2 linked regions of the Microbispora sp. ZYX-F-249 genome follow. Each later gene encodes a partner of the first gene's protein in a complex. Links are inferred from orthologs where the notes say so. Each region holds a gene or a part of one and is shown on either strand. Other genes may lie near its edges.

Evidence for each region. Proteins that work in one complex are often made in the same cells at the same time.
Region 2: rplL (region 1) and rpmJ share a complex: the UniProt entries of both Escherichia coli proteins name them as parts of the 50S ribosomal subunit. The link is inferred for Microbispora sp. ZYX-F-249 from one-to-one orthologs.

What each region holds. Positions count from the first base shown.
Region 1 is NZ_JBDJAW010000016.1:176,697-182,477, reverse strand. The notes cover bases 409-3,203. They hold rplL (50S ribosomal protein L7/L12), read right to left. Parts: upstream 2,107-3,203; coding sequence 1,711-2,106; downstream 409-1,710. Other genes in these bases: AAH991_RS20845 (SCO4651 family lipoprotein), read right to left, coding at 2,934-3,203; rplJ (50S ribosomal protein L10), read right to left, coding at 2,185-2,709; AAH991_RS20860 (Rv1363c family protein), read right to left, coding at 1,028-1,516; AAH991_RS20865 (hypothetical protein), read right to left, coding at 525-1,031. Also shown: more of AAH991_RS20845, read right to left, coding at 3,204-3,779; AAH991_RS20840 (MarR family winged helix-turn-helix transcriptional regulator), read right to left, coding at 3,970-4,467; rplA (50S ribosomal protein L1), read right to left, coding at 4,595-5,308; rplK (50S ribosomal protein L11), read right to left, coding at 5,424-5,781. UniProt on the Escherichia coli protein: The binding site for several of the GTPase factors involved in protein synthesis (IF-2, EF-Tu, EF-G and RF3). Is thus essential for accurate translation.
Region 2 is NZ_JBDJAW010000006.1:268,143-271,294, forward strand. Bases 158-3,152 are described here. They hold rpmJ (50S ribosomal protein L36), read right to left. Parts: upstream 1,715-3,152; coding sequence 1,601-1,714; downstream 158-1,600. Other genes in these bases: rpsD (30S ribosomal protein S4), read right to left, coding at 158-536; rpsK (30S ribosomal protein S11), read right to left, coding at 557-961; rpsM (30S ribosomal protein S13), read right to left, coding at 996-1,376; infA (translation initiation factor IF-1), read right to left, coding at 1,761-1,982; AAH991_RS10815 (DUF1707 SHOCT-like domain-containing protein), read right to left, coding at 2,401-2,856. Outside these bases: more of rpsD, read right to left, coding at 1-157. UniProt on the Escherichia coli protein: One of the last ribosomal proteins to be assembled in the 50S subunit, it contacts a number of helices in the 23S rRNA, acting as molecular glue.

The DNA.
Region 1 (5,781 bases):
TGCAGGGCGAGAAGGTCGGGTACTTCGAGCGGCTCCTCGATACGTGCGAACGACACGGTACGGGGACCGGCGGGTACGGCGGAGGCGTTGCGCGAGGCTGCCAACAGATGTCCTTCCGAGGGCTCGCGGACTGACTACACGCACGCCAGACGACCAGGACTAAGAGTTACTCAGAGAGACGGTCGTCAAAGGGCAGCGCAAAGGGGCAGTGTAGCCGATCGGCATACACCTGTCCACTCCGCTATCGCTCTGCGCTCCACGTTGGTGGCAGCATCACCCGTCAGCGCCGAAACGTCAAGCCCGAGAGCCGACATTTCGCCTAACCTACGGGCGTCACGCTGGGTTTTTCCCGCCCTTGGGACCGAGCGAGCGCCGGGACCCAGTCCCTACCCGGGACCGGAGACGGGTAACGCTCAGTCACTCGAACGGGCCAACGCTGACCGTGGGTCGACGCCGCCATGCCCTGGATACCCAGCCCTAGCCCCGGCCTAAACGTCTTCTTTGCTAACAATTTAGCCACGGGCCTAGGGGACGGGCGTGTCACCCAGCAGCGTGGACAGCCGGGAGGCTCTCCAGCCGTCGCCCTGCGTCACCATGACCAGGCGCGCTCTCCCCTGGCTGACCTGCTGCTTCGGCTCCTCCTGACCCGGGCCCGAGCGTGCCGTGACCATGTTCACGAACAGCAGCACCCGGACCTCTCCCGGCGTCGCCGACTCCACGCCGGCGGCGGCCACGACGGCGTGCTGGACCGTCCGCCGCTCACGCGCCCGCGGGCCGAGTGTCGCCGCGAGCGTCCGGTAGTGCTCCGCCAGCTGCCCGGTGGCGTGCGCGCCCGCCCTCAGCATGTCCCGGTCGATCGTACGGTAGTCGTACGACAGCATGTCGGGGGCGTAGGATCGGGCGGCCGCCAGGGCCTCATGGGAGGCCGTCTCGGCCGCCTGGAGCCGGCGCAGGTCGAGAAACAGCCACACGGCGGCGACGGCCAGCCCGGCCGCCACGAGGGCCGTCAGCGACACCAGGAGGCGCCTCACTGCACCAGCTCCGCGCGGGAGACCAGCCACAGACCCGAGGCGTTCGTGACGTCCATACGCCAGCGGAAGAAGCGCTCCTCCGGAGGGGCCTTCCTGCCGTCCTCCCAGTGGATCACCGCGTCGCCGACGATCAGCACCTGCGCCGTACGCCGGTCGCCGTCGAGGGAGGCGAGCGCGGAGGCCCGCAGGACACCCGTCTGGACGGCCTTGTTCTTCAGCGTGGCGTCCCTCAGCGCCGCCTGCCCGGCCGCGTACCGTGCCCGCTCGGGACCCGTGGAGGTGGCCAGCGCGCGCTTGATGTCGTCGTCGATGCGGCGGTGGTCGATGGACATGAGGCTCACGGCGTGCGCCGCGGCGGCCCTCACGGCCATCTCGCGGTCCTGTTCCGCCGCCAGGGCCTCCGTACGGGCCCGGACGAGCCGCAGGACCGCCAGGGCCGACACGGCCACCAGGAGGACGAGCCCGACGGTCAGCGCTCGCCGCATCCCCGCACCTCCTGAGCACCGGTGGCCTCGGCCCGATCATGTCGCGCGGATCCTATGTCCGCACGATAGGGCAACGGGCCCGGCCTGCTCATAAGGGTCTGGATCGCAGGCGACTTCCGGACATGCGAAAGGGGCGGTCCCATCCGGCACCTGGATGGACCCGCCCCTTCGGTGAAGCGTGTTGCGCGACCGTCTTACTTGACGGTGACGGTGGCGCCGGCGCCCTCGAGGGCAGCCTTCGCCTTCTCGGCCTGCTCCTTGTTGACCTTGCCGTCGAAGACCGGCTTCGGAGCGCCGTCCACGAGGTCCTTGGCCTCCTTGAGGCCCAGGCTCGTCAGGGCGCGGATCTCCTTGATGACCTGGATCTTCTTGTCGCCGGCGGCCTCGAGGATGACGTCGAACTCGTCCTGCTCCTCGGCCTCCTCGGCAGCGCCACCGGCGCCACCGGCGGCCGGGGCGGCGGCGACGGCGACCGGAGCGGCGGCCTTGACGTCGAAGGTCTCCTCGAAGACCTTCACGAACTCGGACAGCTCAAGGAGGGTCATCTCCTTGAAGGTCTCGAGCAGCTCGTCGGTGCTGAGCTTCGCCATGATGTGTTCCTCCAGTGGATCTAGCAAAAAAGTGAAAAGGGACCGCGGTGCGCGCTTCCCCCCGTCCGCTGCGCGGACCTACTCACCGGCCTCTTCGCGCTTGGCGCGCAGAGCCTCGGCCAGTCGAGCCATGGTGGTGGGCAGCGCGGCGAAGGTGGCGGCAGCCTGGGACTGCTTGGCCTTCAGCGCACCGGCCAGCTTCGCGAGGAGCACCTCACGGGACTCAAGGTCGGCAAGCTTCGTGATCTCGTCGGGGGTCATCGACTTGCCGTCGACGACGCCGCCCTTGATCACCAGGAGGGGGTTGGCCTTGGCGAAGTCACGCAGACCCTTGGCCGCCTCCACGACGTCGCCCTTGACGAACGCGATGGCGGTCGGGCCCTGGAACAGGTCGTCCAGGGCGGTGATCCCGGCGTTGTTGGCCGCGATCTTGGTGAGCGTGTTCTTCGCCACGGCGAACTTCGCATTCCCACCGAGAGAAACGCGCAGCTGCTTGAGCTGAGCGACGGTGAGACCGCGGTATTCGGTCAGAACGGCGGCGCTGGATCCCTCGAACTCACTCTTGAGCTCGGCGATCGCGACGCTCTTCTCCGCCTTCGCCATGGGCCTCCTTCCAGATGTGCCGCCGGCGAAGGCCCTCGGAAAACAGACAAGCCCCGGCGCAGGCGCACGGGGCTTGGACGGACGTCGAACGTCCTCAAGCGTCTCCACACCTACGCGGGCCGTCCACTCAACGTGGATCCTTCGGTCGCCGGGCTGTAGGCCCAGCGACGACCGGCGGTCTTCGGCAGGAGACAGACTACGTTGTCAACCGGCTGGACGCCAAATCAGCCGCCGAGGCCGGACGGCTGCGGCAGCGTCTTCGGCAGTTCGCCCACCTGGTCGGCGGCCGGCGCCTCGATCGAGACCGGCTCGTTGAACGACTTGAACATCGCGGTGGCCTTGAACGTCCCGGCGTCCGGCTTGCCGCCGCTCAGCTCGACCTTGCGGGGCAGGCCCTGGGCGTCGATCCACGCGTCGAACTTGACGTCCTTGGCGCTCGCGAGCTCACCCTGCAGACGCCCGCGCTGCTCCTCGGGAAGCTGCTTGACCGCCTCGTCGACCGGGAACGTGCCCGAGTAGTGGGTCGTCTCCACGCCGCCGACCTGCTCGCTGCCGACGGACTTCACGTCCTTGGACGCGGTCAGCAGAGCGGCGCTCGTCTTCAGGTCGAACTGCTGGGCCTGGCCGAGGAACTGGTCGACGTTCACGCCGGCCTGCGAGCCGAGCTGCTTCAGGTCGAGCCTGATCCACGGCTTGGTGGCGCCCACCAGGGTCTTGAGCATGTCGAGCTTCACGTACGCCACGTCGCCCTGGAGGATCACCCGCACGCCGCCGGGCACGTTCTGCCCGTTGAACGACAGCTGGGTGAGGTTGATGTCGGAGGCGATCTGCGGGGTCTTCTGGTAGAGCATCGTCCCCTGGACGACCCCGCCCTGACCGCCCTTGGCGTCGGTCACGTTGACCACGAGGTCCGCGGCATAGGTGTTGACCCCGTCGGCCTTCTGTGCGGTCTGCTGGATGACCTCGGCCGCCGAGAGCTGCGCGTTCTGGAGAGACGGAGTCGCGGTCGTCCCGCATCCCGCGACCGTGATCGCGGCCACCGCTCCGGCGGCCACCAGTAGTCGTCGCATTGTGTCCATCCCTTCGGTTTCCCCCTTTACCTGCCCTTGACCCTATGCGCCTAACGCACCGGGTGCGCCACCTCGGGATGAACCGCCATCAGCCCTGCACAATCCCTGCACATCACCCGCGACATCACCGCCACCCGTGCCAGCGCGGCTGTCCGGCGCCGCGGCGTACGCCGATGAGCCGGCAGGTGTGTCAGGCCAGCGACGTGAGCAGGTCGCGCAGCAACCGGTCCAGCGTGGCGGCCTCCCGCGAGGACAGCCCCGACGCGAGCCGGGCGAGGTTCGCCGCGTGGTCGGCGAGGGCCGCGTCGATCACCTCACGCCCCTTCTCAGAAAGGGTGACCTTGAAGCTGCGCCGATCGGCCGGGTCGAGACTGCGCTCGATCAGCCCGGCGGCCTCCAGCCGGTCGAGCCGGCTGGTCATGCCGGCGCGCGACATCATCACCATGTCCGACAGCTCGGACGGGATCAGCGTGTACGGCGGGCCGGAACGGCGTAGCGCGGCCAGCACGTCGAAGTCTCCCGAGCGCAGGCCGTGCCGGTTGAAGACCTCCTCGACCCTGCCCTCGACCACCCGGGTCACCAGGGCGAGGCGGCCGAAGACCCCCATGGCCGACAGGTCCAGGTCGGGCCGCTCGCGTTTCCACTGGTCAAGGATGTGATCGACGGGATCCCTGCGCTCTTCGGTCACGCCCGAAGTTTATTCGCCGTCTGATCATGGAGAGACGCACGAAAGCTCGTGATCCGCCCAAGACGCGCGGAAGCCCCCGCCCGAGAAGGGCGGGGGCTTCCGTCGTCGTACCGGCCGGAGCGACGGCTCAGGCGTCGATCTCGGCGGTCATCGCCCGCGTCACGTTGGGGTCGACCGGGATGCCCGGGCCCATGGACGTGGTGAAGGTGACCTTCTTGAGGTAACGGCCCTTGGCCGCCGACGGCTTGAGACGCAGGACCTCGTCCAGCGCCGCGGCGTAGTTCTCCACGAGCTGACGGTCGTCGAAGGACGCCTTGCCGATGATGAAGTGCAGGTTCGCGTGCCGGTCGACCCGGAACTCGATCTTTCCGCCCTTGATGTCGGTGACGGCCTTGGCCACGTCGGGCGTGACGGTGCCGGTCTTCGGGTTCGGCATGAGGCCGCGGGGGCCGAGCACGCGGCCCAGGCGACCGACCTTGCCCATCAGGTCCGGGGTGGCGACGACCGCGTCGAAGTCGAGACGGCCCTTGGACACCTCGTCGATCAGCTCGTCGGAGCCGACGATGTCGGCGCCCGCCGCGCGGGCCTCCTCGGCACGGTCACCGGTCGCGAAGACCAGGACCCGGGCGGTCTTGCCGGTGCCGTGCGGGAGGTTGACGGTGCCGCGGACCATCTGGTCGGCCTTGCGGGGGTCGACGCCCAGCCGCAGGGCGACCTCGACGGTCGCGTCGAACTTCGTGGTCGCGGTCTTCTTGGCCAGCCGTACGCCGTCGAGCGGGTTGTACAGGGCCGCGCGGTCGACCTCGGCCGCCGCGTTCTTCCAGTTCTTGCTGCGCTTCACTTCGTGCTCCTCGTGGAGATCGTGGTCCGGGCCGGCGCTTCGGCCCTCCCACAGCGTTGGATTGCCGCGCGTGCGGCGCGGCGCCTCGGGCGCTTACGAGCCCTCGCGGAGATTCTCAGTCGGCGATGGTGATGCCCATGGAGCGGGCGGTGCCGGCGATGATCTTCTCGGCGGCCTCGACGTCGTTGGCGTTGAGGTCCTGCATCTTGGTCTCGGCGATCTGGCGAAGCTGCTCGCGGGTCAGCTTGCCCACCTTGTCCTTGTGCGGGTTCGCGCTGCCCTTCTGCAGACCGGCGGCCTTCTTGATCAGCTCGGGCGCGGGCGGCGTCTTCGTGATGAAGGTGAAGGTGCGGTCTTCGAAGATGGTGATCTCGACGGGGATGATGTTGCCCCGCTGGGCCTCCGTCGCAGCGTTGTACTGCTTGACGAAGTCCATGATGTTGACGCCGTGCGGACCGAGCGCGGTACCGACC
Region 2 (3,152 bases), on another replicon or contig:
TTCTCGGCGGAGACGCCCAGCCAGGCCGGGACGGTCTTGTCGCCGGCGGTCGCGCGGGCCACCTCGTACGGAAGCAGGTTGCGCGACTTCTCGCGGACCTCGATGATGTCGTGCTCGCGGACGCGGTACGACGGGATGTCGACCTTCTTGCCGTTCACGAGGAAGTGGCCGTGGCGCACCTGCTGGCGGGCCGCGTCACGCGACTCGGCGAAGCCGGCGCGGTAGACCACGTTGTCGAGACGGCTCTCCAGGATCTGGAGGAGGTTCTCACCGGTCTTGCCCGCCTTGCGGTTGGCTTCCTCGTAGTAGTTGTGGAACTGCTTCTCGAGGACGCCGTAGATGCGGCGGGTCTTCTGCTTCTCACGGAGCTGGAGCTGGTACTCCGACTCCTTCGGACGGCCGCGGCCGTGCTCACCCGGCGGGTACGGGCGGATCTCGATGGGGCACTTGGCGGACTCGCACTTCTTGCCCTTGAGGAAGAGCTTGGTCTTCTCACGGCGGCAGAGCTTGCAGTCCGGACCCGTGTAACGAGCCATTTCTCTCTACTCTCCTGAGCTCAGACGCGACGGCGCTTGGGCGGACGGCAGCCGTTGTGCGGGACCGGGGTCACGTCCTGGATGGACCCGACCTCGAGGCCGGTCGCCTGCAGCGAACGGATCGCGGTCTCACGGCCGGAGCCGGGGCCCTTGACGAAGACGTCGACCTTCCGCATGCCGTGCTCCATGGCGCGGCGGGCGGCGTTCTCGGCAGCCATCTGGGCGGCGAACGGGGTGGACTTACGGGAGCCCTTGAACCCGACGTGGCCGGCGCTGGCCCAGGAGATCACGTTCCCGTTCGGGTCGGTGATCGAAACGATGGTGTTGTTGAACGTGCTCTTGATGTGGGCGTGCCCGTGAGCGACGTTCTTCTTTTCCTTGCGGCGCACCTTCTTCGGTGCGCCCTGGCGGCTCTTCGGCGGCATTTAAGCGCTATCTCCTGGCAGTGGCTGCTAAGGACTACTTCTTGCCCGGCTTCTTCTTGCCGGCGACGGTCTTCTTCTTACCCTTGCGGGTGCGCGCGTTCGTCTGCGTCCGCTGACCGTGGACAGGCAGCCCCTTGCGGTGCCGGATGCCCTGGTAGCAGCCGATCTCGATCTTGCGTCGGATGTCGGCCTGAATCTCGCGGCGGAGGTCGCCCTCGATCTTGTAGTTCGCCTCGATGAAGTCACGCATCGGGACGAGCTCGGCGTCCGTGAGCTGGTGGACGCGCAGATCGGGGCTGATGCCGGTCGCGTCAAGGATCTCCTTGGCGCGGGTGCGGCCGATTCCGAAAACATAGGTGAGAGCGATCTCCAGCCGCTTGTCGCGGGGGAGGTCGACGCCAACCAGGCGGGCCATGGTCGGGCATTCTCCTTCAATGTGGCGGAGGTCTTGCGCCGCACTTCCCCTCCCATGCCCGGGCGAGGGCCCCGGCCTCCGACCGGGGGTCTCCCGCGTGGTACGGCTTGCGCCGCCTGCGCGGGTGTGTGACGCGATTTCGTTGTTCCGGCCCTCACGCGGCTCGAGCCCGCCACATGGGCGGACTCAGCAGGGGCCTGGTGGCGACGTACTGAGAGCTGGGCTCAGCCCTGGCGCTGCTTGTGGCGCAGGTTGTCGCAGATCACCATGACACGACCGTGCCGGCGAATCACCTTGCACTTGTCGCAGATCTTCTTGACGCTCGGCTTGACCTTCATAGTCCTTATTCGTTCCGCATACGGCCCGTCCCGCTGGCGGGGTGGGCTACTTGTACCGGTAGACGATCCGTCCGCGACTGAGGTCGTAGGGGCTCAGCTCCACGACCACCCTGTCGTCGGGCAGGATCCTGATGTAGTGCATCCGCATCCGCCCGCTGATGTGGGCCAGGACCTTGTGACCGTTGTCGAGCTGCACCCGGAACATGGCGTTCGGGAGCGACTCAATAACAGTGCCCTCAATCTCGATGGCGCCGTCTTTCTTGGCCATGGCCCTCGCGTTTCACAGATCGGATCGTCAGAGGCTTCGGAACACTAAGCAGCCGCGACCTTCGGGGCGCTTTCAGAGAGCGGCGACCAGCCAGGCCGCCTAGGCGCAAAGGTCATAGTGAACCGACAAAGGAGTGTACGACAACCCGGGCCGAATTGCGAAACGACGGCAGGGGTCCCGACACAACCAGATCACAGGGTACCCCCGGCGAAGGCCGGTGGCCAATCCCACGCCGGCGGGGATCGCGTGGTGGAGGGGAGACCGCCACACCCGCCCGCCCGGCACCGCCGAAATGCCGGGACGGGGCGGATGTGGCCTCATCACCGCGGGGGCACGGCCCGAGTGGTGCCGTACGTCGCGACACCGGACATCTACCCGCCCGCGGCTCCCGCGACGGCGGCTCTCAGGTAAAGAACGCTCAGGAGTCGCGCCGCTGGGACTGTCCGCCCGTGCCGGAGATCGTGTTGATGAGAAGGACGACCCCCCAGGGGCCCATCACCCACAGCGGCCACGGATAGACGAAATGGCCTGAGCCGATGAAGGCGAGGAGCCAGAAGAGCCAGGTCATGGCGCTGACCCCCGCCCACGCGGTCCAAGCGGACCTCAGGCTGCGCGCCTTGTCGTCAGGCCGGACCGGGCGGGCCCCTTGCGCGGGCTCGACGGCGGCCGGCAGGCGGTGCAGGTCGATGCCGGGCAGGTCGGAGGTGAGCCTGGCCAGTTCCCCGTACGTACGGCTCTGGTAGACCTGCTCCAGCCGCTCGTTGAACTCGTCGAGGGTGAGCCTGCCCTCGGCCACGTGCTCGCGCAGCGCCGCGGCGACCCGGTCACGGTCACCGTCCGAGGCCCGCATCTCCGGCGCTGCCGCCATCATCATCTCCCGGCTGTTCGAGCGATATGACCATTATGGTGCAGGCGCCGCCAGGACGGGCGGAGCCGTCAGGACGTCTCCCCCACCTCGGCCCCGGCGCCCCCGAAGCGGGAGGCGCCTCCGTCGAGCGCGGTGAGGACCAGCGGGCCGTTCTCCGTCACCGCGACGCTGTGCTCGAAGTGGGCGGACGCGCGGCCGTCGAGGGTGACGACCGTCCAGTCGTCGGCCAGCACCTTGGTGCGGTCGGTGCCGAGGTTCACCATCGGCTCGACCGCGAAGCACATGCCCACCTCGAAGCGGGG